Regions from separate parts of the Oribacterium sp. oral taxon 102 genome, predicted to be linked through region 1. Evidence: predicted binding sites of a transcription regulator. Region 1 holds the regulator's gene; the other holds the start of a gene.
The links. The regulator Rex, encoded in region 1, represses fermentation and respiration genes when NADH is low (regulators of the CRP and FNR family bind a similar motif). The targets are predictions, from matches to a motif close to ATTGTTAANTANTTAACAAT.
Positions count from the first base shown of each region.

Region 2: the regulator Rex is predicted to act here: its motif matches at 7,951-7,970, upstream of HW273_RS09605 (4Fe-4S dicluster domain-containing protein).

Region 1 is NZ_JABXYT010000001.1:842,216-857,130, forward strand. Features, by position in the region: gene HW273_RS03905 (PucR family transcriptional regulator) at 89-1,618, shown strand; gene HW273_RS03910 (AraC family transcriptional regulator) at 1,606-2,475, opposite strand; gene iolN (3-dehydro-scyllo-inosose hydrolase) at 2,717-3,679, shown strand; gene HW273_RS03920 (sugar phosphate isomerase/epimerase family protein) at 3,695-4,546, shown strand; gene HW273_RS03925 (sigma 54-interacting transcriptional regulator) at 4,531-5,598, opposite strand; gene HW273_RS03930 (enolase C-terminal domain-like protein) at 5,896-7,041, shown strand; gene HW273_RS03935 (tripartite tricarboxylate transporter substrate binding protein) at 7,501-8,655, shown strand; gene HW273_RS03940 (tripartite tricarboxylate transporter TctB family protein) at 8,673-9,137, shown strand; gene HW273_RS03945 (tripartite tricarboxylate transporter permease) at 9,156-10,646, shown strand; gene HW273_RS03950 (hypothetical protein) at 10,860-11,987, shown strand; gene HW273_RS03955 (HAD hydrolase family protein) at 12,011-12,814, shown strand; gene HW273_RS03960 (redox-sensing transcriptional repressor Rex) at 12,937-13,587, shown strand; gene acpS (holo-ACP synthase) at 13,584-13,949, shown strand; gene HW273_RS03970 (NAD(P)H-hydrate dehydratase) at 13,946-14,915, shown strand, end outside.
Region 2 is NZ_JABXYT010000001.1:2,154,095-2,169,009, reverse strand. Features, by position in the region: gene HW273_RS09635 (hypothetical protein) at 1-527, shown strand, start outside; gene HW273_RS09630 (SPL family radical SAM protein) at 500-1,516, shown strand; gene HW273_RS09625 (SDR family oxidoreductase) at 1,549-2,382, shown strand; gene HW273_RS09620 (CobW family GTP-binding protein) at 2,652-3,752, shown strand; gene HW273_RS09615 (hypothetical protein) at 3,930-5,378, shown strand; gene HW273_RS09610 (glycosyltransferase) at 5,463-6,278, shown strand; gene HW273_RS09605 (4Fe-4S dicluster domain-containing protein) at 6,380-7,870, opposite strand; gene HW273_RS09600 (hypothetical protein) at 8,053-9,540, shown strand; gene HW273_RS09595 (cupin domain-containing protein) at 9,542-9,889, shown strand; gene HW273_RS09590 (Na+/H+ antiporter NhaC family protein) at 9,936-11,561, shown strand; gene HW273_RS09585 (tagaturonate reductase) at 11,774-13,267, shown strand; gene HW273_RS09580 (UxaA family hydrolase) at 13,332-14,816, shown strand.

The sequences.
Region 1 (14,915 bases):
AGGAAAGAGCTGGCAAGGGACAATGGAACGGAGAACGAAGAAAAGCGGCGGAATTGTGCGGCTGCACAATCTTTCAGAGGAGAGAGGCATGCTGTATTTGACGAAATATATGATAGGCGACTATCTGGATGCTGCGGGAATCCGTGTGAAAATCCTGGGGAAGGAGCCGTGGAGATTTACCGGTCTCAGTATGGGACTTCCGGAGCAGGCGAATCCGGAAAGGCTTTACTTTCCGGGAGAGGGGGAAGATTGCGTCGGGCGGCGGGATTTTCGGACAACAGAAAATTGTTGTATCCTTCGGGCTGTGAAGGAGGATACGTTTTCGGAAACGCGGGGAGAGCAGGAGGAGATTGTCTGCTGTTGTACGGGGGAAGAGGCGCTTCGGGCTGCAATGTCCTGCTTCGCGTTCTATAAGGATTGGTATCTTTCTTTACTGGAGGAGCTTCTGAATGGAGGCAGCCTGCAGAGACTGGTTGAGCTGAGCATTCCGGTATTTCGAAATCCGGTTGCGGTCAGCGATATCGGATTTCAGGTGCTCGCATTTACGAAGGAGTATCACGGGCAGATGGAGGATGCCGAATCAAAATTCATCTGTCAATATGGCGTACATTCGCCGGAATATATACGGCAGATGATCCGTCAGAAATCGTTTCTGGAAAATATGGAACGAAATGCGGGACCGTTTCGGTATCATTATGATTTTTTACAGCATGAAAGCGTTTATTGTACGATCTGGCTGCATGGAAAAGCGGTCGGGCTTCTGACGATTGTCGGAAAAAACAGTATCGACAGACGTTCTGTGATGGATGAAGCAGGGATTTTCTCGAAGCTGCTGTCCGGCGCATTTGAGATACAGCGGGGAAGGATGAGAAGCCTCAGCATGGAAGAAAGTCTCGCGCTTAGGATCCTGAAAGGGGAAATCAATGACGGTGCAGTAGTGCAGGATCTGTTTTCGGCGATGAAGCTGAAAGAGGGAAGCGCTTTTTGCGTTGCCTATGTCCGAATGAAGAACCGGCTTCGAATGGGACAGGAGCTGCTCCTATGTAAAATAAAAAAACTGCTCGAAAGCAAGGTGAGAAAAGGACTTGTACTGACAGAGGAGAACGGACTGAGCGTGATCGCGGCGGCGGATGCAGACTGGACTTCCACGCTGAGATCCGTAGTGAATATGGTTTTTCCGGATGATGAGGCATGGATTGGAGTCAGTTATGAAAGCGACCGGAGCGGACAGACTGCGGAACTGTACAGACAGGCGGCATTTGCATCAGAGGAGGCACAGAGACAGGGTATCCTGTCAGGGCTTCGATATGAACGATGTATGCTGCGGGATATTCTCAAAAATAATTTATCCATAGAGCAGAAGCGTGCTGCGGTTTATCCCGCAGTCCGAATCCTGCAAAGCAAGGGAACGAAAACAGAGCTTTACCAGACCCTGAAGGAATACCTTATGTCAGAGGGGGACAGCGCGAAAACGGCAGCAGAGCTGCACATTCATAAAAACACCTTATATTACCGACTGCACCAGGTGGAGGAGCTGCTGAAGCTTCCGCTCCGTGACAGGGAAATCCGCGAATGTCTGAGGCTCTCGATGTATTTGCTGGAAATCTATTCCGCATAAACCCTTCGGTATTCACTGGGAGACATCCTCACATATTTCTTGAACTGCGCAGTAAAATAATTGGAGTCGGAGAAGCCGACAGCGCCTGATATTTCGGTGATCGAAGCTGCTGTCGTCGTCAGAAGGGACTGCGCTTCCCCGATCCGTCGACGGCAGAGGTATTGTATCGGCGACAGTGCGTAAGCTGCCTTGAATGCATGGGAGAGGTGATAGGGGCTCAGATGAAACGCGGAGGCGAGCTGCTCCAGAGAGAGCTCTTCATGGTAATGCGCATCGATATAATGCTTCACCTGATAGAGCCACTCGGCCGAGACAGTTTTGCCTGGAAGAGCCTTCGGAGGCAGGGATGCTTCTGCATAACGAAGGGAGATCGCGAGAACGATCAGGGCTTGAGACAGATGTTCGCAGAATTCTTCCAGATGACGGCTCGGATCTGCATAGCGGTAAAGCTCCTCAAACAGAGCGCGGAAGGTACGGTATTCGGCCTTAAGAGGCAGAATCGGATTCATAGATTCAGGAATCAAATGATTTTCAGGGAGATCCTGAAAGGCAAACCCTGCAATGCGCAGACTGTAGAAGGACAGCTCATGGTTCTTTTCTGAGAGCTCATCATGCAGGATGCCGCTGTTGCAGAATACCAGATCCCCCTCTTTGATAGCACGATAGGAGGTATCGAGATAATACATACCGCATCCGTGCGTGACGAGCAGCAGCTCGAAGGCATCCGGATGCCGGTGCAGGATGCGGGGATGCTCCTTATTAAAGCTGGCAGGACTGTAGCTGACAGACAGAAGGCGGGGCTGCTTCCCCTGCGGGAAGCTGGGCTGAAAATACGGATGCAGATATTTTTGAATCATGGTTTTCTCCGCTGCAGGATTGTGGATGAAATAAATCGCAAAAAAGCGGTAATTATATTTTGGAATGAAGGAAAACGGGAGGAATTCCACGCGGAAATCCGCAAGATTGTCAAGGAGTTTTCCTGACGCTTTTATTATACTCTTTCCATAAGAAAATGAAAACAGAGGCAGTCCTGCGGAGGAAAGAAGGCTGAAAAACAGAGGGCTGTGTTCCGGAGAGCAGGATGCGGAAAGGAGGCCTATGTCGAACTGGAGTTTACCCGCCAAGGGCGGGCACATGGAAGCGCAGGATGGAATTTATTATCAGAATATGACGACAAAGATGCTGGAGGAACGTCTGAAGAAGAATGACGTGCTGCTGCTCCCGGTCGGCTCAACGGAGAACCATGGGCCGTCTGCGCCATACGGAGAGGATACCTATCTGGATACGCGGCTCTGCGAGCTGGTTGCGGAACGGACAGGCTGCACCGTTGCGATGCCGGTCTGGTATGGCTCTCATCCATACCACCATTTGGGACAGAAGGGAACGATCATGATCCCGGAAAACATCCTGGCGGATTACATCGCCTATGTATTGGCAGGCTTCTGGAATACAGGCTTCCGCAAGATCATCATCGTCAACGGGCATGGACAGGATTATGTCATTCCTCTTGCGATTCATACCTTCGGCAAGAAGTGGCAGGTGCCGGGCATTGTGCTTTATACGCATTTCTGGAACTGTGCGGGCAGCGAGATGTATACGAAGGAGAAGGGCGGACCGTATGAGGAGCCCTTTGTGCATGCGGATGAAGTGGAGCAGAGCTGGTGTCTGGAGCTGTTCCCGGAATTCATTCACATGGAGGATGCGATCAAGGTGGATAAGGCGCCCCTGCTCCCGCCCGGTCATATCAATACCTCTGCAGAGGACGGTGCAGGCCCGATCAAGTGGTACAATGCATTTGGCTCCTGCGGTATGGAATGTATCTGCCAGCCGGAGGGCGTGATCGGAGACGCACGGAAGGCGGAGGGGGAGAAGGCAAAGGCAGGGGTCGAAAAAACGCTGGACTATCTGACGAAGCTTGTAAACGATATTCTGGAAAAATATCCGGCGGGAGAGCTGCCGCCGATTGAGAAAATGACGCAGCGCAGACGAGAGGATATCGAAGCGGTGATCAAGGGGCCGAACGCGCCGGGCGGAAGACATATCTATACACTGGAGTATTAAAAACGGGAGCAGGGTATGAAATACGATTTCAAACTGGGAGTTTCCTATGCGGAGGAACGACCGTTGAGTGCGCCGCTTCCGTTATGCGGAGAGCTGGGGGAGGCGATGAGGGATGCAAGGCAGGCGGGCTTTGACGGCATCGAGCTTCACGGCAGGGAATATGAATTTGACAGAAGAGGCATCGAGCGGATAAAACGGCTGTGCGAAGAGAGCGGGGCAGAGATCGCAGCACTTGCGAGCGGCCGGCTCTATACCCAGACGGGACTGTCTCTGGCGGAGCCGGAGGCGGCGCGGCGCGGCTGGGTTCTCATGCAGATGAAAAAATATATCGCAGCGGCGGCAGAGCTGCATACGGATCTTATCATCGGCTGGGTGCGGGGGCGTTTCGCGGCGGACAATCCGCCGGAGCTGTATTTCCGAACGCTGCAGGAGAGCATGAAGGAGCTGGACATCTATGCGGGAGACCGACAGGTACGTCTGCTTATGGAGGTCATCAACCGTTATGAGACGGACAGCTTTCGAACGACGAAGGAGACATTGGAATTTCTAGAGGAGAATGAGCTGGAAAACACTCTTCTGCATCTGGATACCTTCCACATGAACATAGAGGAGGACAGTCTCTGCGAGGCGATCCGGACAGCGGGAGCGCGGCTTGGATATTTTCACGCTGCGGATAATACGCGGCGCTGTCCGGGGAGCGGCAGCCTGAATTTCCCCGAAATAGCGGCGGAGCTGGCTGCGGTGGGCTATCACGGCTTCGTGACAGTAGAATGTCTGCCCGGGTCGGACGGACGGGAGACGGCGAAGCGGGCTGCCGGATATTTCAGAGATCTGATGCGAAGCGAGAATAATCACTCATCCAGATGATAGTATCGTATTTTCCGCCAGAGGGTCGTGGTGCTGATGCCGAGCTCCAGTGCGGTTCGCTTCCGGCTTCCCTTGTTCCTTCGAAGACAGGTGGCGAGCAGGTCGCGGTAAATATCACTTCTCTCCGGAACCTGCGGGTGCAATTCTGCCGCGGGGGATGCCGTGCTTATGGCAGCGGATGCCGCATCGCCCTCGCCTGCCGTGGAATCCTCCTGATTTACGGATACCGCCTGCGCATAGAGCGCAGAGTCCTTCTCGTAGAGCTCTGTGAGGAGCTGCTGCACATAGCCCGTATGGATGAGCGGTTCCGGTGCGGTAAGGATCATCCGCTCGCAGAAGGCGGCGAGCTGCAGGATGTTGCCGTCCCAGCTGTAGCGCACAATCGTCTGCAGCGCCTGCTCCGTCAGCGTATGCTGCGTTCGGTACCGGCGGTTATAGTCCTGAAAATAGTAACGGAACATATTCTGAATGTCGTTCGGACGATCCTTCAGCTTGGGGATGCGGAGACGCAGCGCGCGGAGCGTAAAGAGGAGATCCGAGCGGAAGAGGAACTGCTTCCGAAGCTCTGTCAGGTTCTTCGAGGTGCTCGCAATGATGCGGATATCGACATATTTGTACTGCGAATAGTTTACCTGGCTCATGACGCGTTTCGTCCGCATGACACGGGCAAGCTGCGACTGGATCGGGAGCGTCAGCTTGTCGATGCCCTGAATCATCAGCGTCCCGTGGTCGCAGTCCAGGATTGCGCCTCTGCGTCCCATCCTGGGATCACCGAAGAGAACGCGGCTCTGCTCTTCGTTCGTCGTGCCGGACAGGGAGACGACGGCGTAGGAGCCGCTTTTCCTCCCGCTGCCGTTGTGGATTGCCTGCGCGAGCATCTCGAGCTCCGGACCGGCGCTCGCCTCGATCAGAACCGGACTCGAGGATTTCGCGTACAGGCGCGCCTTCTTTATTTCCGGCTGCAGATCGACGAAGAGCTCGTCCAGCATATCGAAGCTGGCAACCGCGGGGTCTCCATGCAGAAGCAGGGTGTCGCTGCTCTTTGCTTTCATTTCATTGCTCCTTCGCGCGGAATCACCGCGCAGATGTATAGGATTGGCGGGCCGAAGGGCTCGGCCGGCAGGGCTGGGTGCAGTCCGGATAAGCCATCTGCCAATAGGAGGATCCTCTCGACTGCTTTCATTTTGAAATACTGCTTGCAATAAATCTAGCATAAAATATTTAAATTTGAAATACCTGTGCATTTTAATCTGAAAAACAGGTATTTTTTGTGCAGCTTTCAGGTGCATTCCTCTTGAAATCCATCTATACTTCCCGTGATCAAAACCATATCAGGATTCGGAGGAATGATGAACGTATTTGATTATAAGGATAAAATCCGCTTTACCAAGGCTGTTTTCTACAATTTCAGGCCCATTCCGCTTCCCAGACCCTTTCAGGACGGGACGGGAGGGTTCGGACAGAATGTCCCGGAGCAGGGATATCTGGAGCTTTCCGACGATACCGGAATGACCGCACATTATACGGTCACGAGAGCGTTTGTCAGGGAAATGCTGCCGAAGCTGCTGAACGGAGAGAGCCGGAGCTATAATGATTGGCGGGAGACGCTCTACTGGCAGGCACGGAACGCCGGCTTCCAGTCGGGACAGGCAGTCAATGTCGGCGTCGTCGATCTCCTGATGCTGGATATCCTGTCGCAGAGAGCCGGGAAGGCGCTGCATCGCTTCCTCGGCGCGGAGAAGGACTGGGCGGCGGCGTACAAGGGCGGCGGATCTATCCTGCTTTCCGATGCGGAGCTGGTGGAGGAGATGTGTCGTTATGTCTCTGAGGGCTTCATGACGGTGAAATTCAAGGTCGGCAGCGACAAGGGAAGGAACATGGAGCGCGACCTGCGTCGGATCGAGAAGGTGCGGGAGGCGGTCGGAGAGAAGATCGGCATCGCCGTCGATGCGAACCAGAGATGGAGCGTGGAGGATGCGGTGAAGTTTGCGAGGCTGGCGGAGCCGTATCGTCTCGTCTGGTTCGAGGAGCCGATTCATTCTGCCGATTTTAACGGCATCAGAAGGATGAAGGAGCTGGGTGTGAAGCAAAAGCTCGCTGCGGGGGAATCCATGAGGATCTCCTATATGTACGAGATCTATCTCGAGAAGGGACTCGATATTGTGCAGCCGTCTCTCGGCAGAATGACCCGGATCGATGATCTCCTGAAGATTCGCGACATGGCGAGAGCAGCCGGGAAGGGCTTTCAGTCGGGAGGACGCACCGCCTACAACGCGACCTTCGGCTGTCTCTACGGTGCGGAGGAGCCGATCGAGTTTCATGCGCCGATTTCGGAGCCGGTGCAGGCACTGATGCGGAACCTCCCCGAGTTCCGTGACGGGAGGTGCTTCGTGCGTTCTGATATTCCCGGCATTCCGATCCGGATGGACCTGGAGAAGCTCGAGAAGCTCGGATATCTGGAGTCCAGAACAATCTATCTTCCGCCGAGAGCGTAGAAGTCTGCCATCAGGCAGACTCGGAGCGAACATGACCGCATCACGAAGAGATGCGCCTCCCGAAGGGAGGTCGGCTGAAGCCACACGGGCGAAGCCGAGTCTCTTAAGAGCGTAGAAGTCTGCCATCAGGCAGACTCGGAGCGAACATGACCGCATCACGAAGAGATGCGCCTCCCGAAGGGAGGTCGGCTGAAGCCACACGGGCGAAGCCGAGTCTCTTAAGAGCGTAGAAGTCTGCCATCAGTGGAGAAGTTTCCATCAGGAAACTTCGGAACGATTTGGCGACAGGCGAAGCCTGTTGTTTCGCGGAGCGAAATTGCGCGATGTCTTCCGGACAGAGCGCAACCTGCCGAGCGTAACGAGAGAGCGGAAGTTTCCATCAGGAAACTTCGGAACGATCTGGCGGCAATATTTCAGAATTTAGTCGGGATTTAATTATATATTATAAGGAGAATGAAAATGAAAAAGAAAAAGAAAGCAATGGCACTGGTACTGACGGCGGCAATGATGCTCGCACTCACCGGCTGCGGCGGAGCGAAAAAGGCGGACGGTGAAAGCACGACGGCGGAAGCGGCATCGAGCAGTGCGCAGGAAACAAGCGCCACAGCGGAAGCAAGCGTGTCCGCAGGGAAGACGGCAGCAGATACGAAGCTGGAGAGCGCTGCGCAGGCAGACCTTGATGCTGCCGCCGCAGACCGCTACGGCTTCCCGGCGGGAACCATAACATGGGTCGTGCCCGGAAAGGCAGGCGGCGGCTCCGACCTCGCGACGCGTTACCTCTCCGAGGCGATGAGCAGAGAGCTCGGCATCACGAATACAGTCAGCAATTACGATTCCAATACCGTCGGGCATCAGACGGTGGCAAATGCGAGCCCGGATGGCTCGACCATCATGCTGGCAACCGCAGCACTCAACATTCAGTGGATCACAGGGAATGCCGATGTGAACCCGAAGGAGGATCTCACCCTGATCGCCGCGATGGATGACAACGGCTTCTCCGCGCTCTGCGCGCCGGTGAATGCACCCTTCAATACCTTTGAGGAAATGGTTTCCTATGCGAAGGAGAATCCCGGGAAGCTGAACGCCGGTATGCCCTCCTCCGGGAACAATACCTTTCTCTTCGGCAAGATTCAGCAGTCCGCCGGCATTCAGCTGAATGCAGTCGAGGCATCCTCGGAGTCCGACCGTCTCACAAATCTCGCCGGAGGCTTCATTGACCTCGGCTTTGTCGGGATCGGAAATGCACAGGAGTATGAGAAGGCGGGGAAGCTGAAGGTCATCGGCACGATGGCAGGCGACGGACTGACGATTGCGGACTATGACGCAGCGCTTCCGGACAATTACAGAACCCTGCAGGAGCAGGGCTACGACGAGCTTTTCTGGAATGTGAAGCACTATGTCTACGGTCCGGCGGGCATGGATACGGCGAAGGTCAGAGAGATCAATACGGCGATGTCAGCGTTCCAGCAGAATCCGGACTGTCATGCAGGATTGGTGTCGATCGGACATATCCCGGAATGGCATAATGTCGAGGATTCTCTCGCGATCCGCGACGCCGAGTATGCTGCCGAGGTCAAGGTAGCGGATTTCATGGGAATGAAAGTGAACGATTGAGGAAAGAGAGAGTCGCCATGAAGATGAAGAGAGAAAGCATTACCGGCATCGTCGGCATCCTTGCCGCGCTCCTCGGCGCCGCCGGTGCACAGCGCATCAAGCTGCGGCCGAATCTGATCGAGCCGGGGCCGCGGATGATGCCCTATGTGGCGCTCGGCATCATCCTGCTCAGCTCCGTGATGCTGCTGCTTCACGGCATCCGTGATCGGAAGGAGCAGAAGGCTTATTTCCCCGCCGGCGGCATCAGGAGACTGCTGATCGGTTATGCGGAGGTCGTGCTCTACGGTATTCTCCTGACGCTTTTCGGCTTCCTGCTCACGACGCCGATCGCCATGTTTGTATTCGTGTATACGCTGAAGGGCACGGAACAGGTCAGATGGTGGCAGAATGTCGTCATCAGCCTCGCAGTCACGGCCTGTCTGTATGCGCTGTTTGTCATGGGCTTTCAGATCAAGCTGCCTGCCGGCATTTTATTAGGATAATCCGAGGGGGATCAGAATATGTCATATTATATTGCGGGACTTTGGACCTGTCTTCAGCCGCTCAATCTCCTGCTCATCGCGGGTGTCGTAATCGTAGGCATTATATTCGGCGCGATTCCGGGACTTTCCGCCACGCTGGGGATTTCCCTTCTGCTGCCGGTGACCTTCGGGCTTTCTACGACGACCTCCTTTATCGTGCTGCTCGCGATGTGGATCGGCGGGGTGTCGGGAACCTTTATTTCCGCCGTATTGATCGGCATTCCCGGCTCCAGCTCTTCGATCGCAACCTGCTTCGACGGCTATCCGATGACCATGAAGGGGCAGGCGTCCAAGGCGCTTGCGATCGGGATGACCGCGTCCTTTATGGCGACCGTCATGTCAGTGCTCCTTGCAACCATCGTCGCGCCGCTGATCGCGGATCTTGCGCTCCTGCTTGGTCCATGGGAGTATTTTTCGCTCTGCTTCTGTGCCATCACACTGGTTGCTGCGCTGTCCAAGGGCAATATCTGGAAGGGGATTCTCGCCGCGGGCATCGGGCTGTTTCTGGGCTGCGTGGGACTTGACCCCATTACCGGCTCTGCGAGGTATACCTTCGGGAACCATTATCTCGATTCCGGACTGTCCACAGTCTGCCAGATGCTTGGGATGTTCGCGCTCTGCCGTATTATTCTGGATTATGCCAGGGGAGAGGGGAAGCTTCCCGAGGTGAAGAAGTCCGACCTCCATGGACTCGGCATCAGCCCTCGGGACATTATCGGCAATATGGGAACCATTGTCCGCTCTTTCCTGATCGGGCTCTGGGTCGGCTTCCTGCCGGGGATGGGCTCCGGGATCTCCAATATGGTCGCCTATGGACAAGCACAGCAGGCGAGCAAGCACCCGGAGGAATTCGGGAGGGGAACGCCGGAGGGCGTTTGGGCATCCGAGACAGCAAACAACGCGTCGCTGGGTGGCGCCATGATTCCGATGATGGCACTGGGCATCCCGGGAGACGGCATCACGGCAATGCTGATCGCCGGCCTGACCATCCATGGGCTGCAGGCGGGGCCGCTGTTCATTTCCGAGCAGCCGGAGCTATGCTACCTGATGTTTGCCTGCGTGCTGATCAGCGCCGTCGTCACCTTCCTTCTGGAGCTGGTGTTTAAGCGCTGGCTCCCGCTCATTCTGAAGATTCCGTATCATTTCCTGTACAGCGTCATTCTGACGATCTGCTATATCGGGGCGTTCGGTGTCTCTAACACGGAGTTCAATATTTTCATTATGCTGGCATGGGCAGTACTTGCGCTCTTCCTGAACATCAGCGGCATATCGCTGAGTCCGCTGGTGCTTGCATTCATCCTCTCGGACGATCTGGAGTCCTATTTCCGTAAGGGCGTCAGCTTCGCACACGGAAGCTATGCGCCGTTCTTTACCAGACCGCTGTCTCTCCTGTTCCTGCTCCTCGCCGTATTCTCCGTGGTATGGCCGTATCTTTCGGAGCAGCGGAAGAGGAGGAAAAATGCGGCATAGAATGCGGCGTGGCAAAGAGGGCTTTTCTGCGGAAAAGTCCTTTTTTGTATGTAGCTATGACAGGATAAGAGAAGGGGTCTTGTCTTGTAATTAAAAAAATCATAACATTCTTTACTTTTTATTATGACAATATAAAAGAAATGAGATATACTCATAACATAAATGCATAATGTATTATGCTGCTATAAAAAAGAGGAGGATTTTATAAGGCGTATGGAAAAGAAAATGTTCAGGAGCGGCGTAGCGGGGACGATTGTGTCATGTATCCTGCTGGTGGGGATGTCGTTGTTCTTCGGTATTATGATTTTCGGTATTCTCAGGACGGCGCTGTACGGAAGCCCGATATTGGATGCGGACAGCTATGGAGATTTCGTATATATAGACGCGGATTACCTGAGCGGATCCTTCGGATCGGACGATGATGGGAATGAATATCTCTTTGCAATGACCGCTGATGCGGATGGCAGCTACCATGACTATATCGTCAGCCTTCCGGAGGCGGTTTATAACAGCACGGAGATTCAGGGCAAGATAAATCAGGGGGATACGGACGATGCAGCGCCGCTCCGGATCAAGGGAACGATGGAGCATACATCCAGTGATTTGGATGAGCTGGCGCAGAAGACATTTGCAGAGTATCTGAGCCTTGATTCCGCGGAGGAGGCGGCAGACTATCTGGGGAGCGTATGTCTCGTTTATTCGGTATCCGGAAATAATCTGGCGGATCTCGGCATCGGAATGTGGATTGCGCTCGTCTTCATGGCAGGACTGATCATCGTATGGATCGTCGAGATCATCCGCCTGATCCGGCGGCAGGGGAAGAAAAACCGGAAGATCGCCAATGCGAGGATGCTCTATGAGAGCAATGCAGATTATCAGAACGGCGTAGGACAGACGACGGAATCGGACGCACAGTTCTTCAGAAACTGCCGCTGTTATGTTACGAGAGAGTATATCGTCAGCTATCAGGACGGGCTGGAGGTGTTCAGGATCGATCAGATCCGGGAGCTGTACGGCTTTGATAAGCAGAGATACCATGCGATCCTCAGCTTTTTGTTCGGCGCGTTCGCCGGCTTCAGCGTGGAGCATTATCTGGTGGCGATCACTGCCGATGGAGAGGTGCATCAGTTCGCGAGACTCAATGCGGCGCTGAAGGCACACAACCGTATCGCCGCTGCCATCCTGCAAAAGAATCAGGAGCTTCTTCTCGGCAGGATGAATACTGCGGTCAGCGCCGTAGGGCAGTCCCTGGAGAAGCTGAATCTGGCGAAGGTGAAGGGCTTCTACGGAAGCAATGATATCTGGACGGGACGCAGCCTCGACAGCTTCCGGATCGAGTAAGCGGACGGAGCGCGCGGCATCCTATGAGAAAGGCATTGTTTTTTGACGTAGACGGGACTCTGATGAATGCGGAGCATCGCATTCCGGACTCTGCGCTGGATGCGCTTCGGAGGAGCCGTGCGGCGGGGAACTATATTTTTGTGAATTCCGGAAGGACGAGCGGGCTGCTGAAGCGGCTGATGGCGGAGCTTCCTGCAGACGGATTTCTCTGCGGCTGCGGGACAGAGCTGTTTTTCCGGGGAGAGAGGATCTATTCCTATACAGTATCGGAGGAGGAGAAGCGGCGCCTCAAGACCCTGCAGGCACGCTTCGGGATCGCCTGCCTCCTGGAGGGCAGGGACGGGACGCATTTTCAGGTGCCGGAGAGTGTTTACCGGCAGAATCCGGGACTTCGGGAGCGGGCGGAGCGGGAGCTTGGCTTCGTGGAGGCAGAGGGAGGCCTCGCTGCAGGGGACTATGACGGCGCTTATCCGATTTCGAAGTTCTGCTTTTTTGGCGCGGAGAGCAGCGATATCCCGGGCGTTTACGCCTGTCTTGCGGGCAAATTCGATATTATTGACAGAGGGGGCTTTTTTTATGAGGCGGTTCCCTGCGGGCACGGGAAGGGGGCGGCGGTGGATCGGATGCTCCGGCACCTCGGGATCGAGCGGGAGGATGCCTTTGCCTTCGGGGACAGCATGAACGATCTGGATATGTTTCTTCATGCGGGGCACACGATCGCGATGCGGGAGCACAGTGCAGGGCTCGGGCCGTATACGGAGTATGTGACGGATTCCGTGGATGCGGACGGGATCCGGAAGGCAATGCGGCATTTTCACCTTGTATAAGTCCGGCAGTATTATTGACATTTTTTTGACGGATTTGTATAATTCTTAACTACAGAAACAATTTTCGTACCCGGGAAGAGGAAAAATGACGGGATAAAACGACAGAAAAGAAGGACGAAAAGGTGAAAGAGGAGAAGAAGGTGAAGAGAGAGATCTCGCAGGCAGTCATTCAGAGGCTGCCGAGATACTATAGATACCTTGAGGATCTGATGGAGCAGGGGGTGGAGCGGATTTCCTCCAATGAGCTCTCGAAGCGAATGAAGCTGACCGCTTCGCAGATCCGGCAGGATCTGAATAATTTCGGCGGCTTCGGACAGCAGGGATACGGCTACAACATCAGAAACCTCCATGATGAGATCGCGAAGATTCTGAATATCGACGAGGCGCAGAGCATGATTATTGTCGGTGCGGGACATCTGGGACAGGCGCTGGCAAATTATACGAACTTCCGGAAGCGCGGCTTCTTCATCCGTGCGATCTTCGACAGAAATCCGGAGCTTTACAGGGAGAAGGTAGGGGATGTGGAGATCCTGCCGATGGAAAAGATGGAGGAGGTCGTGCAGACGTATAAGATCAGGCTTGCTGCAATCTGCATTCCGAAGACACCTGCGGTGGAGGTCGTCGAGCAGCTGATCCGGAACGGGGTGGTGGGAATCTGGAATTTCGCCCATGTCGATCTGGAGGTTCCCGAGAATGTGGTGATCGAAAATGTACACCTTTCCGAGTCCCTGATGCGGCTGTCCTATCGGGTGGGCGAGGTATATCGGAGATGATTCTGGGCATCGGCTGTGATATTCTGGAGATAAAACGGATAAGGGATTTGCAGGAGAAGCGCAGGCTCGACAGGATCTATACGGAGGAGGAGCGCCGGCAGGCTATGGAACGAGCTTCCATGCTTGCCGGTGATTTTAGTGTGAAGGAGGCGGTAGCGAAGTGCTTCGGAACCGGGGTACGGGGCTTCGCGCTGACGGAGATCGAGGTGCTTCGGGATGCGTGCGGCAGACCCTATGTGAAGCTCTACGGGGCGGCGGAGGCGCTGTTCCAGAGACTGGGAGGGAGCCGTATCCATGTTTCGATCTCGGATACCGGAGAGCTTGTGACGGCGTTCGCCGTACTGGAGGGAGGGGAGACGTGAGGAAGGACGCTTCGGGAGAGGGAAGGCGCGTGCTTCAGCGGGAGGCGCTTCGCATTCCGCGCCGCAGGGAGGATTCCAATAAGGGGAGCTACGGGCGGCTGCTGCTTCTCGCCGGGAGCGAGGGGATGTGCGGTGCGGCGTACCTGTCCGCTTTGGCAGCGTATCGGAGCGGAGCAGGACTGGTTCGTATTCTTTCGCCGGAGCAGAACCGCATCGTTCTGCAGACGCTGCTGCCGGAGGCGGTGCTTCGCTGCTATCGGGAGCCGGCGGAGCTTCCCGGGCTCATCGAGAGGGAATGCGGCCGGGCGGATTTCCTCGTAGCAGGGCCGGGGATCGGAACCGCTGCGGCTGCGCAGCTGCTGCTTCGGTCTGTGCTTCGATACGGACAGGCGCCGCTGCTTCTGGACGCGGACGGGCTGAATCTGCTCGCGATGGAGGAGAGCCTGCGGGAGAGCTTTCGGCACTATGCACTCCGTTATCCGACGGTCGTGACCCCGCATCCGATGGAGATGGCGCGGCTTCTCGGGCGGCGCGTGGAGGAGATCGTCGCTGCGCCGGAGCGTGCTGCTGCGGCGTTTACGGAGCAGAGCCATGCGATCACGGTGCTGAAGGGGCACCGGAGCCTCGTGCTGGACGAGAGGCAGTGCTATCAGAATATGGAGCCCTCTCCTGCACTTTCCAAGGCAGGCTCCGGAGACGTACTGAGCGGCTGCATTGCGGGGCTCTATGAGGTGCTGAGGGCGGAGGTCGCGGAAGAGCCTGCACGAAAGGGGGCAGAATCCGGCGCGGAGCGAGACAGCGCGGGACAGGCGGCGCTTCTGTACCGGGCAGCCTGTCTCGCCGTGTCCGTACATGCTATCGCAGGACGGATCGCCGCGCGGGAGAAGGGAGAGCACGCGGTACTGGCGCGGGACACCGCCGATGCCATCGGTGCGGCGATGGAAACGTTTATGACAGAAGATACGG
Region 2 (14,915 bases), 1.3 Mb from region 1:
AGGCGCGCTGTCTTTCCGGCAGCAGACTGATCCGGACAGAGGAAGAGCGTGCATCTGCCGCACTTTCCGGCTGCGAGGTCTACGAGATGGAGGCTGCGGGCGTCTATGAGGCAGGAAACCTCTTTCTGGGACCGGAGCGGCTGCACTTTCTCCGGCTGCTGACAGACTTCGGGGAGAGCGACAGCCTGAGCCCGGAGCGGCTCCGGGAGCTTGCCACGCGGAATGCGGACGTGCTCCTTACGGAGGTCGATCGGCTGCTTCATCTTTCAGAATCGCTTTCGGAGGAGACGGCGCTTTTTACAAACGAGGAGAAGTGCTGCACGGAAAGACTCGTGCAGGATCTTCGCCTGTCGCGGACGCTGGAGTGGCAGCTCCGGCAGCGGCTCTGCTATTTGCAGCTTGTCAGTGCTCCGTGGCAGGAGCTCACGGAGCGCTGGTACGAGGAGGGGCGGCTGCCCTGCCGGGATAAACGGCAGGGGCAGAAGCTGCTGGAGGAGCTATGGAAGCATTTTCACACATCTATATAGAGGAACGCCTGCTCGGGAGCGGGCGGGCTCTGCAGATTCTCTCGCATTTTCCGAATGCGGCGGTGATTCCGATTGGGCATTATAAGGATGTCTTCAACCGGCACGGACAGGACATCGCGCTGCAGCACAGATACCAGAACCTGATTCTCGCGGAGAAGCATGGGAAGCTGGTCTATCCGGGCGCGCCGGTCTGCCAGAGCTTCGGGAATCAGCATTTCTACTATACCTCCTGTGCGGTAAACTGTTTCTTCGACTGTGAATATTGCTACCTGAAGGGGATGTACCCATCCGGCAATCTCCTGCTTTTTCTGAATATCGAGGAAATATTTCAGGAGCTTCGGGTGCTGCTTCGGGCACATCCGGTTTACCTCTCCGTTTCCTATGATACAGATTTGCTCGCACTGCATGAAATCTTTCCCTATGCGAGGCTGTGGGCGGAGCTGGTGAAGACAGAGCCGGGCCTCACCGTGGAGCTTCGCACGAAGTCTGGTGCGCTTTCGTACTGGAAGGAGTTGCGCGCTGTGTTTGGAGAGACGGGAGACGGCAGGGAGCGTCTGATTACCGCCTTCACCCTTTCTCCGGAGTACATCATCCGGGAGTATGAGCATCGTACGGGGACGCTCCGGACCCGGCTCCGGAGCGCCCGCGCGGGGCTTGCATTGGGGATGCCGGTACGGCTCTGCTTCGACCCGATGATTTACTGTCCGGACTGGCGGGCGCAGTATGAGGCGCTGCTGCGGGAGGTCTTCCGTGCACTCCCGACGGAGCAGCTTCGGGATGTGAGTATCGGCTCCTTCCGTATCTCCGAGAGCTATCTCAGGAATATACGGCGTGCCTTCCCCCGTTCGGCGGTAGTGCAGTATCCGTATGAGAATGACCATGGCGTCTGCCATTACAGTGCGGCGCTGACCGAGGAGATGGAGGGCTTCCTTTTCGGACTGCTGCGGGAGAGGCTCCCGGAGGAGCGGATCTTCCGCTGGAGGGAATGAGGGGAGCTGCATAGAAAGGCAGGGCATGCGATATGGGAAGGCAGGATGAGAAAAAGAGGGGAGAGGAACGGGCGCTCGCGTTGGTGAGCGGCGCTTCCTCCGGTATCGGAAGGGCGGTTTCGCGGCGTCTCATGGAGCTGGGCTACGAGGTCTACGGGATCGGCAGAGACTTCGGGGAATGGGAGGCGGCGAACAGGAAAACGCCGGGAGCAGCGGGAACAGAGCGTATGGGGACAGGAATACCACAAACAGAAGCATGGCTGTATGCCGGCTCCGTATTCCATCCGATCCGCTGCGACCTGCTGGATTCCGAGCGGCTGCCCGCGCTGCTGGAGCCGATTCGCAGGACAGGGCGGCTCCGTCTGCTCGTGAACAATGCCGGAGCCGCCTACTATGGGCTGCATGAGATGCAGACAGCGGCACAGATCCGGGAGATGCTTAGAACCAATCTGGAGACACCGATGCTGCTCACGCAGTTCTTCCTCCGGGGAATCCGGGAGAGGCAGGGCTGCATCGTCAACATCTCCTCCGTGACGGCGATGCACAGCAGTCCGCATGCAGCGGTATATGCTGCGAGCAAGGCGGGACTGCTCAGCTTCAGCCGGAGCCTCTTTGAGGAGCTGCGAAAGCATGGCGTCCGGGTCGTCAGCATCCTGCCGGATCTGACAGAGACGGAGCTCTATCGCAATGCGGACTTCCGCCCGGGGAGCGCCCCGGAGGAGCATCTGCTGCCGGAGGAGGTCGCCGATGCCGTGGCATATGCCGTGTCTCGCCGTCCGGGACTGCTGGTTTCGGAGCTGGTGCTTCGTCCGCAGAAAAACCGGATCGAGCGGAGAGGAAAGGAAAAGAGCACTGCCGCCGAATGAAAAATGCAGGCATAAAGATCTGCTTGTCTGAACCGTTATATTTTGCGGCGAAGCACTTCGACAGGACAGGCTGCTTTCTTAATTGACTATATGAAACACGGGTTTTATAATACTACGCAAATGCCCGCTTAAAAGCGCGCTTTTATAAGGAAAAAGATAAAAGAAGCTGATTCTGCGAGGCTTTACCTTCTATGGGGCGGAGCAGATGCTGCGAAGAGGGAAGAGAAGCTGAGACAGCACATCATGGGATACAGGAGGGAAAGCGCGCAATGTCAAAGAGAGAAGTACCGGTAGTGCTGGTGACGGGGTATCTGGGGTCGGGGAAAACCACGCTGATGCAGCATATCCTCCGGCAGGAGAAGCGGAGGGTAGCGTTGATCGTGAATGACATGGGAAGCATCAACATCGACGCATCTCTCCTCAGTAAGAGCGGGAACCGGCTCGTACAGGTGGAAATGGTGGAGATGCAGAACGGCTGTATCTGCTGTACGCTGCGGGAGGAATTCATGGCGGAGATCGAGCGTCTCTCGCAGGATCAGAACATAGAGGCGATCTTCGTGGAGGCCTCGGGGATCAGCGAGCCCTCCTCCATTGCCGGTGCCTTCGTGGGTTATGAGGAGGAAATGGAGGAGAGCCGGGTTTATTTGAAAACAGTGGTTTCCGTCGTGGACGCGGATCGGATCTACAGGGAGTTTCTGCATGATCTGGCATCGGAGGAGGAGAATGAGGAGGGAGACGTCATCAATCTGGTGATGGATCAGATCGAGTTCTGTAACCTCCTGCTCCTGAACAAGACGGATCTCCTCACAGAGGAGCAGCTGCAGGAGGTCAGGGACGCGCTCCGGAACATTCAGCGCGGGGCGGAGATCATTCCCTGCATACAGGGGGAGCTCGAGCTGGATCGGATATTGGATCGGGAGGACTTCGACTTTGAGGAGGTCATGGCGTCGAGTACGGTGCAGCGGGCGCTGAATGCCTCGGATTCCGAAGAGACGGCATGCATGGATGAGTATGGGATCACTTCCTTCGTGTATGAGGAGAGGGCTCCGTTCAACCGGGAGCGCTTCAACCGCTTCGTCTCGGAATATCCGGAAACGCTGATCCGTTCCAAGGGCTATATCTGGTTCGCCGATGATGACCGGCATATCCAGCTGTTCGAGCAGGCGGGACGCAACGCTTCGGTTACCGAGCTTTCGGAATGGGTTTCCGCCTGGTCGGAGGAGGAGCTCGCGGCGATGGAGCAGGACTTTCCGGACATCCGGGAGGACTGGGACGAGGTCTACGGCGACCGGGTCAATCAGATTGTTCTGATCGGGAAGGGCTACCGAAGGGATGAGATCGTCCGGCAGCTCGATGCCTGCTTGAACTGAGGCCGGGTTTGCTTAATAGTTTAAAATAGCTGGCAGCATAGCTAAGCCATTCGCAATTTACTGAAACAAAAATGATTGCTATGAATTTGAAGTGGCATTTCAGCGGATTACGAATAAAAGCTTGTCAAACAGGCCGTTATGTCTGGGCTGCTGCCAAAATAGAAGCTGGGAGAGAAAGTGGAAACGAGACAGGGCTATACGGAAGAAGTCGAAATCGATATCAAGCAGATGCTGATCTACTGCATAGAGGGGGCGTGGCGCATCCTGCTCGCGGGTCTGCTCTGCCTGCTTTTGCTGGGCGGATATAAATTTGTGAAGAGCTTTTCAGCGTACCGCAGCCTGCAGGGCATGGTGCAGACCAAACTGAAATCCGAGGGTACGGATGCCGAGCTGTACGAGCTCCAGAGGGAGAGCTATCTTTCCCAGATAGAAAATCTGAAGGAGCAGCTGCGGCAGAGGACGGAGTATCGGGAGGAGTCGCCGCTGATGAGGCTGAATGCGGACGATTTCTATGAGGCGCGGCTTTCATGGTTCGTGACGACCAATTATCAGATCGATCCGGATAAGACCTTTCAGAATCCGGACAGGACAGCAAGCGTCCTGAAGAGCTATCAGTCCCTTCTGGCAAGCGGAGAATTCTACAGGTATGTCCATGAGAGGGTTTCTGCAAAGATTCCGGAGAAGTATCTGCAGGAGCTGATTGAGAGCGATGCGGACGAGCAGTATGGGCTCCTGCGGCTCTCTATCTTCGGCGGGGAGGAGAAGCTGGTCACGGAGATCATGCAGGCTGCGGAGCAATTTCTGGATGAGAGGAAGGCGCCGATCGCAGAGGTTGTGGCGGCGCATGAGATCAGCTGTCTGAGTGCGGAGGTATTCAGATCCTGGGATGCAGATTCGGAGGATGTGCTGCCTGTGCAGGCATCGCTGTCGGAACGGAAGGAAAGCATCCGGCAGAAGCAGATGCAGGTCGAAACAGGTATTTACGAGCTTCAGACGCAGATCGTGGAGCTCCGGCGGCAGTATGATGCGCTGCAGGCGCCGGAGAAGTTCGTGACATTGACAGCTGTCGGGAAGTCTTCGCTGAAATTCGGGCTGCTTGGATTCCTGCTGGGGGCTTTCCTTGCGGCAGGATATCGTGCGCTCCGTTTCCTGCTCACGAACCCGCTCGTGGAGGAGGGAGAGGTTATGCGCAGGCTGGGGATCGTGGTACTGGGGTCGAAGCGCCGTTATCCGGCGCAGGGCATCCTGAACCGGATCAATGCTGCACTTTCCGGAGATGAGGCGCGGCAGCGCACGGAGGAGGAGACCTGCGGCTTCGCAGCGGAGAATCTTCGATCGCTTCTGGAAATCAGCCCGGAGGCAGAGGCGTCCGGTATCCTGCTGCTGGGAACAGACGAAGCGCTGGTAAAGGATGTGTATGAAAAGATAAATGCAGGCTGGGAGGGAGAGAAGCTCGGCTTCACCGGCAATATTCTGTACAGCACGGCTGCAGTGGAGCGATTAAGAGACTATAGAAGGGTCGTGCTGGTGGAGGAAAAGGGGAAGCTCCCCTTCGAGAAGCTTCAGCGGGAATGCGAGAAGCTTCGTCTCCTGCAAAAGGAAATCTGCGGGATCATGCTGTTGTAAGGGGACTCCGGCAGAGGAGGACTCTTTAAACGGCAGGGAGGACTCGAGACGTCCGCCGGCGATTTGCCTTAGGAGTGGCAGGAAATGAGGAAAGAGGAAACCGCACCGATATCTGTCCTGATGAGCGTATATGAGGGGGAAAGCCCTGCGTATCTACGTCAGGCACTGGAGAGCATCTATCGTCAGACGCTTCCTGCGGACGAGGTCGTTCTCGTAGAGGATGGTCCCTTGCCGGAGGCCCTTGTGGATGTGCTGTCGGCTTATCCGGTAAAGACAGTGAAGCTGAGCGCGAATCAGGGGCTGGGCATTGCCCTTGGCGAGGGGATGAAGCATTGCAGGAATGCATGGGTTGCCCGGATGGACAGCGATGATATCATGGTTCCCGAGCGAATGCGGTTACAGTGGGAATACATACGCCTGCATCCGGAAGTCAGCGCATGTGGCGGCAATATTCGGGAATTCGTATCGGATCCGAAAAAAAACAGGCTGAAGCGTATGCCCGTATCGCACGAAAGCCTGTATCAGTATGGCAAATACAGAAATCCGATAAACCACATGACGGTCGTATTTCGGAAGCGGGATGTCATGCAGTGCGGAGGCTATCGGGATGTGCGGGGACTGGAGGATTATGATCTGTGGATCAGGATGCTGGCAGGAGGCTATAAACTATGCAACATGGATGAGGTTCTGGTCTATGCCCGCATGGGAGGCAATTTCTCGGCCCGGCGCGGAGGATGGGGCTATTTCTGCAGATATCTGGGACTGCGAAGAGAGCAGCATGCGTTGGGCTGCACCAACAAAGCGGAGTGCATGCTTGGCATCGCTCTGACCTTTGCGATGACACTTTCCCCCGGCTTTATCAGAGCATATCTGTATTCCGGACTGAGAGAGGGGAAATGAGGAACGGATCGGGATGCCGGAGCGGTCTTCCGGGGAATGCCGTTTTTTGAATGCATTCATAAAACGTAAGGGAGGGGGAGCCGGCGGCTCCCCCTCCTCATTTACCCAAGATCCACCGGGTGCATCTTCCCGTTCCGGAGCATGGAGAACTGATCCATCGGATAGTTCTTCAGATTTTCCAGCACCTTACGACCGTCTGCCTCGTCGAGGAGGGATTGACGCGCCCGCTTGATCTCGATCTCCGTCTTATGCTTGGACGGGCCGCCGACGCAGCCGCCGTCACAGACCATACCCTCGATGAAGTCCTCCGGGAGCTTGCCCATCTTCAGCAGGGAGAGGGCAGTGACGCATTCCTTGCCGCCGGAGCAGGCGCGCAGCTTGATGCCGGTGGTATCCTCGCCCCGCTCCTTCATGCATTCCATCACGGCGTTGGCGACTCCGCCGGAGGAGGCGAAGCTCTTGCCCCAGATTGAGGATTCCTGATAGCTGTCCACGACCGGCTGGAGCTCGACATCTCTGGAACGGAGCATGGTGGTCATCTCACCGAAGGTCATGACATAGTCGGCGTTGCCCTCGATATGGAGCTCCTGCGACTCGGACTTCTTTGCCATGCAGGGGCCGATAAAGACGGTGATACAGCCCGGGTGTGTCGCCTTCAGATAACGGGATACCGCGCACATCGGGGAGACGGTTTCGGACATATTCTCGGCGAACTGCTCCGGGAAGTGGCGCTGCAGCAGGTTGATAAAGGCAGGACAGCAGGAGGTGGTCATCTTCTTGCCTTCTGCCCGTGCCTCCGACCACTCTGCAGATTCCCATGCCGCCGTCATGTCTCCGCCGAGCCCGACCTCGACCATATCGGCGAAGCCGACCTTTTTCAGCGCTGCCTTGACGGCTGCCATCGTGATGTCCTTCCCGAACTGCCCCTCGGTTGCAGGCGCGCACATCGCGATGACCTCCCTGCCCGCCTTGATATGGCGGATGATGTCGAGGACATAAACCTTCGAGGCGATGGCGCCGAACGGACAGGAATGGATGCACTGTCCGCAGCGAATGCACTTCTGCTCGTCGATGATACAGAGACCGTTCTCGTCATAGCTGATCGCATTGACGGGGCAGGGCTTGCGGCATGGGCGGACGAGGTGAGCGATGGCGCCGTAGGGACAGGCGTTGGCGCACATTCCGCATTCCTTGCATTTGTTCGGATCGATGTGGGCGCGGTGCTCCCCCATGCTGATCGCGCCGAACTTACAGCTGTTCTGGCATGCCTTTCCGAGGCAGAGGCGGCAGTTGTCCGTCACGGTGTAGGAGGACAGCGGACATTCCTCGCAGGCGGGATCGATGACTTGAATGATATTTCCGGAGGGCTTGTCCGGATGCGCATCCTCGTTGCAGGCGAGACGGATTCTCCATTTCAGAATCTCCCGCTCCTTGTAAACGCAGCAGCGGAAGCTGGGATGCGGCCCCGGAGAGATCTGAAAGGCAAGCTCCTCCTTTGTCTGCTCGTTCAGATTCCCTGCCCATTCCAGTCTGGCGAGGCCCTCGATGACCTGATGCTTCAGCGCGATCGCGCCCTTATCGTTGGTTACCATAAAATCTCCCTCCGGGGTCCTGATCCCCTGACGCAAGCCAAAGTGTTTTCTTTCAGAGTATAGCATAGAATCCGCCGGGAAACGATAAAACATTGTCAATGTTTTGGATGAAATTCAGTACATATTGCAGGGTATTTTATGATATACTTGAAAAAATTATGCAATGAAAGTAAGGTGAGGAAATGGCGTTTTTCGATAAACTTTTAGGGCAGGAGAGGAAGGAAGAGAAGGGGGAGGGAGCGTCTCCCGCTGCGGCTGTCTCCCGCCGTATCCTGCTGAAAAATGCGGAGGGCGCGGAGCTTGCAAAGCTGTCCGGCGAGGAGAAGGTTGAACTGCTTGTTTCGAGAGCGGACAACAACATCCGTATCGTGAAGCGGCGGGCGGAGGAAAAGCCGGAGACGATCGTGACCTTCCTCTATCCGGACAATTCCGTGATCCGGAAGGAGCTGACGGATATGCTGGGGCTGGTGATCATTGACATCCGTACCGCGCAGCGGCGGGGAGAGGATATCGAGATTCCGGTGAACCGCTATGATCTCTTCATGTATATGAAGCATCGCCCGATGGTGGACGTGGATATGGAAAAGCTGGAGGAGGAGCTCTGCCGGGAGAAGCCGGAAAAGACGGGGCCGATGCAGCAGGAGTTTCTCGACGCTGTGAGCCGGAACTGCCAGGTGGAGATCTTCTATACGAGGAATACGCTCGTGGAGGATACTGCCGTCCGGGTGCTCAAGCAGGGCTTCCGTATGAACAAGCAGGTTCGCTTCCATGATATGACCGTGCCGGAGCGTTATGTGGTGTTCTGGACGGATCTGCGGATCCAGAAGCTCATCCGGGAGAATCCCAATGTCCCGATGATCGGTGTGGGGATCGTCGGAAGGAAGCCGAAGTACGGGCTGGATCTGAGCAGCACGAAGCAGAGTTCCGCCCTCCGCAAGGCATCGGCGCTGGTACGGCATCCGATGAATATTCGGGAGGAGATGATCGATGCGCAGGAGCTCCGCAATGCCGCCGGGGTCTGGGATACCGCGGTGAACCGCAGCAAGGGCGAGGACTTCATTCGGAAGTTTATGCTGGAGCTGGCAGTGGAGGAGGCATCCTACCGGATGCCGACAGAGGCGGCGCAGCGGATTGCGGACTATGTCCGGCGCAGCGGCTACAATGAGGGACGCGAGTTGGATACTCTTCGCGTAGAGCGGATCGACCGTAAGATGCTGCTGAATCTCCTGCACGACGCGGAGAAGGGCTTCGCGGCAGAGTCTCCGGAGGGCTTCGTCTGCTATCGGGATATCACGAATGATCTCGTGGAGCGCTTCGGCTGGAGGGATCAGGGGAATGGCTGGGTGAGCTCTCCGAAGGATGTGAAGCCGGAGATCCTTCGGAAGGAGACGGCGCTGGTGCTGATGGAATGCAGATATATCCGTTCGATGCGGGAGCTGCTGCTTCGGAACCGGCAGAAGCCGATCGCGGAGGCCTATCAGTCGATACAGAATTTCGTGCTGGAGAACCGGAAGGCAGGGATCGATGAGGAAATGCAGATCGCGCTTTTGAAGCAGATCGAGGGAATAGAGGAGAATTCCTACGGGATGTCTCTGGAGAACATGATTCATGATGTCCTGTCCGACGAGGATCTGAGCTATACGACATTTGCGAGAAAGAAGGAGAAGTAAGATGAGCGCACACAAGGATGAGAGATGGTTTCCCTATGATTGTGCCGAGGCGGAGTCCGGCGGGGAGGGCGTGGAGAAGCGTGTGCTCGCCTATTCGAAGGATCTGATGGTGGTGGAGAACAGCTTCGAGAAGGGGGCGGTCGGGAAGCTGCATCACCATCCGCATACACAGATCACCTATGTGAAGAGCGGTGTCTTCGAGTTCACGATCGGAGAGGAGAAGCGGATCGTGCGGGAGGGGGATACCCTGCTGAAGACCGACGGCGTGGAGCATGGCTGCGTCTGCCTCGAGGCGGGACAGCTTCTGGACATTTTCACGCCGTACCGCGAGGACTTCGTAGAGGATTGAGAAAGTGCCGGCAGCTGTCGGCGGGATTTGAGGAGAAAACATAATTATGAAAGAAAAGAGCAACCGGCTGCTGTCGCTCTCTGCAATCGGGCTCGTGATCCTGTTTCTGATTGCCGCGCGATTTCTGACGACGGCGGAGAGCGTGCGGCAGAGCTTCTGGGCGCTGGTGCCGCCGATCGTCGCGATCACGCTTGCCCTCATTACCAAGGAGGTCTACAGCTCCCTGTTTCTGGGGATCGTGACGGGAGGGCTGCTGTATTCCGGCTACAGCTTCGAGGGGACACTGAACCATGTATTCGTGGATGGCGTGATTTCCGTCCTGTCCGACAGATGGAATGTCGGCATACTCTGCTTTCTGGTGACGCTCGGCGCCATGGTGCAGCTGATGAACCGTGCGGGCGGCTCTGCCGCCTTTGGGAAGTGGGCGGGGAAGCATATCCGCACCCGTGCCGGTGCGCAGATCGCGACGATTCTTCTGGGCTGTCTGATCTTCATCGATGACTATTTCAACTGCCTGACGGTGGGCTCGGTCATGCGTTCGGTCACGGATCAGCACAGGATCAGCCGCGCGAAGCTTGCCTACCTGATCGACGCGACGGCTGCGCCGGTCTGCATTATTGCACCGATTTCTTCCTGGGCGGCGGCAGTTTCCGGCTTCGTGGAGGGGGAGAACGGCATGAGCCTCTTCCTGCAGACGATCCCATTCAACTTCTATGCGGTCTTTACCATCGCCATGATGCTGTTTCTCGTCGCATTCAGGCTGGATTACGGACCGATGGCGCTGCATGAGAGGAATGCTGTAGAGAAGGAAGACCTGTTCACGACGGAGGAGCGTGCCGGAGATGAGAGTCTGGAGCGGCCGTTACGGCAGAAGCCGGGGGAGGTCATCGATATGCTGGTGCCGATCCTCTCGCTGGTCCTCTGCTGTGTCGTCGGCATGATCTATACCGGCGACTTCTTCAGCGGGGAGAGCTTCATCGATGCCTTCGCAGCCTCCAATGCCTCGACCGGATTGGTGCTGGGCTCCTTCGTGTCACTGGTGATCACGCTGGCATTCTATATGCTCCGCAATGTGCTTTCCTTCAACCAGTGCATGGATTGTCTGCCGGAGGGCTTCCGGCAGATGGTGCCTGCCATCCTGATCCTGACCTTCGCCTGGTCGCTGAAGGCAATGACGGACAGCCTCGGCGCGAAGGAGTATGTTGCGGCGGCGGTGAAGAGCTCCGCGACCGGTGTGCTCAGCCTCCTGCCGTTCCTCATTTTTCTGATTGCGGTCGGACTCGCCTTCGCGACCGGTACCTCCTGGGGTACCTTCGGCATTCTGATTCCGATCGTGGTGGCGGTGTTTCAGGGCACGAATCATGTGATGCTGATCATGTCCATGTCGGCGTGCATGGCGGGCGCGGTCTGCGGCGATCACTGCTCCCCGATCTCGGACACGACGATCATGTCCAGCGCCGGCGCAGAGTGTGTGCATCTGAATCATGTTTATACGCAGCTTCCGTATGTGTTGACGGCAGCGGCGGTTTCCGCGCTGGCCTACCTTTTATCCGGCGTTCTCGCGGTCAGCGGCATCACGGACAATCCGTTCGTATCGCTCTTCGGCGGGCTCGCGGTTCTGGGACTCGTGCTGCTGGGGATCCGCGGCGGAGCCGGGACGAAGGCGGAATAGCGCTGGTTGAAGAAGCGGAAGTCCGCCCGGAAAGCGTTGACGGGATCGGCAGGGGGGCGCACTGATAGTACAGCCCTCTGCGGATCCCGTTTTCGCCGAAAGGCGGTGCCTTCCGTTTCAGCACTTGACAAGCTTATCAAAAACCATTAAGATGTAGGTAAAAATGTAAGCGCTTACAGAGCGGCGCGCCGAGTGGAAAGGATGGATTTGAGATGGAGAAGCTGAATTATGAGGTGCTGGAGAAGGCGGGCTATCAGGGCTATATTCTGAAGGATGCGCCGGTTCGGGTGATGCAGTTCGGAGAGGGCAATTTTCTCCGCGCCTTCGTGGACTATTGGTTTGACATGGCAAATGAGAGGGCTGGCTGGAACGGCAAGATCTCGCTGGTACAGCCGATCGCACAGGGGCTGACGGACTATGTCAATGCGCAGGAGGGACTCTATACGCTGTATCTGCGCGGCTCCGAGGGCGGAGAACGCGTGGATCGAAAACGTGTGATCTCTTCGGTGAAGGACTGTCTGAATCCGTATACCGCGGAGGGCTTCGCGGCGATGCTGGAGCTCGCGAAGTCGGATACGCTGGAGTACATCGTATCCAATACGACAGAGGCAGGAATTGTCTACGATCCGGAGACTGGCTTTAACCAGACACCGCCGCAGTCCTTCCCCGGTAAGCTGACGAGGGTGCTCTATGAGCGGTTCCGGGCAGGGAAGCCGGGCGTAGTGGTGCTCTCCTGCGAGCTGATCGATAATAATGGCAGGGAATTAAAGAAGGTCGTGGAGCGTCACATCGCGGAGTGGGGGCTTGGAGAGGATTTTGCTGCCTGGGTGGAGAAGGAAAATCTTTTCTGCTCTACGCTGGTGGATCGGATCGTGCCGGGACGGATCCGGGATCAGGAGGAGCTCAAGCGGCTGGATAGCCTGAACGGCTATACCGATCCGCTGACGGATGTCGGAGAGGTTTTCGGCGTCTGGTACATCGAGGGACCGGCAGAGCTTGCAGATCGGCTTCCCTTCAAGCGTGCCGGACTCAATGTCCATGTCGTGCCGGAGGTAGCACCCTATAAGAAGAGAAAGGTTCGTATCCTGAACGGCGCACATACCGGCTTCGTGCTCGGCGCTTACCTTGCCGGCTTCGATATCGTACGGGACTGCATGCATGATACGGTTGTGCGTGCTTATATGAACAAGATGCTGAAGGAGGAGATCATCCCGATTCTTCCGCTGGACAGGGAGGACTGCGAGCAGTTTGCGGCAGCGGTGGAGGATCGCTTCAATAATCCGTTTGTGGATCATCAGCTTCTGTCCATCTCGCTGAATTCTACCTCCAAGTGGAGAGCAAGAAATATGCCGTCCCTTCTCGAGTATGTCGAGAAGTTCGGGAAGCTTCCGGTGGTGCTGACGATGAGCCTTGCTGCCTATATCGCCTTCTATTCCGACGAGCTGCTGCGCCGTGAGGAAGACGGGCTGATCGCCCGGAGAGCGGCGGGCAATGAGTACAAGATTCAGGATGACGCTTTCGTGCTCGACTTCTATTTCGCGCACAGAGCGGATTCTATAGAGGCGCTGGTGAAGGCGGTGCTTCAGAATACGGAGTTCTGGGGACAGGACCTCACGGAGATTGCGGGACTCGAGGCTGCGACGGTGAAGAACCTGGCGAAGATCCGTGCGGAGGGCGCGAGAGCGGCATACGAGAGCGTCCTATAAGGCGGCGGCGCGGAGCCCTGCACAGGGCTTCCTCCGCGCGCAGAGGCAGCAGAGAGGGAGAGCAATGGCGAAGTTTGTACATATCAATAAAGAGGACAATGTAGCGGTAGCGATCGAACCGATCCCGAAGGGAACGATACTGGAGATATCGGGCAGAAGCCTTACGGCGGCGGAGGATATCCCGCAGGGACACAAGATTGCTCTCGAGCCGATCCCGAAGGGCGGGCAGGTGCTGAAGTACGGCTATACGATCGGGCACGCGACGGAGGATATCCGCACCGGACAATGGGTGCATACGCATGACATGGCGACCAATCTCTCCGGAGAGGTGGAGTATGTTTATGCGCCATCGCATCCGACGCTTCCGGTGCATTCTGCGGAGAGCTTCGAGGGGTATCTTCGTCCGGACGGCAGGGCAGCGGTTCGGAACGAGCTCTGGATCATCCCGACGGTGGGCTGTGTCAATGACATCGCGAAGCATCTGGTTTCCGAGAATCAGGATCTGGTGCAGGGCAGCATCGACGGGCTCTATACCTTTACGCATCCCTTCGGCTGCTCGCAGACCGGAGAGGATCATGCACAGACCCGGAAGCTGCTGGCAGATCTGGTTCGCCATCCGAATGCAGGCGGCGTACTGGTGCTTTCCCTCGGCTGCGAGAATCTGACGCATGAGCAGTTCCTCACGGAGCTGGGCGCTTATGATGCGTCGCGTGTGAAATTCCTGAGCTGTCAGGAGGTGGAGGACGAGCTCGCGGCGGGACGGGAGCTGCTCGAGCAGCTCGCACAGTATGCGGGACAGTTCCGGCGGCAGACGCTCGGGATGGACAAGCTGGTGATCGGAATGAAGTGCGGCGGCTCGGACGGGCTGTCCGGCATCACTGCCAATCCTACCGTCGGGCGCTTCTCGGATATGCTGGTCTCGCAGGGCGGGACGACGGTCCTGACCGAGGTGCCGGAGATGTTCGGCGCGGAGGGAATGCTGCTGCCGCGCTGTGAGAGCCGGGAGGTGTTTGAGAAGGCAGACCGGATGCTGAATGGCTTCAAGAATTATTTTATCAGCCATAACGAGGTGGTCTATGACAACCCGAGCCCGGGCAACAAGCAGGGCGGGATCACGACCCTCGAGGACAAGTCCTGCGGCTGCGTGCAGAAGGGCGGCAGAGCACCGATCGTGGATGTGCTCTCCTATGCGGAGCCGGTGAAGAAGAGAGGGCTGAACCTGCTCTACGGACCGGGGAACGACCTTGTGTCCGCGACGAATCTGACCGCGGCGGGCTGTCACCTGATCCTGTTCACGACAGGACGCGGCACGCCGTTCGGCGCACCTGCGCCGACGATGAAGCTGGCGACGAACGACCGCCTCGCGGAGAAGAAGAAAAACTGGATTGATTTCAATGCCGGGCCGGTCGCCTCCGAGGGAGAGAGCATCGACCATGCGGCGCGGCGGCTCTTCGATATGGTGAAGGAGGTCGCCTCCGGGAAGAAGACGAGGAGCGAGGAGAACGGCTTCCGGGAAATCTCGATCTTTAAGGACGGCGTAGTGCTTTAAACGAGTAAGCGTATTTCATCAGCGTTTCCTTAGCGGAACTGTTACGAAATAAGAAAGGCGAGAAGCAATCACGGGAGAAGAAAGGAGAGGGATGCAGGT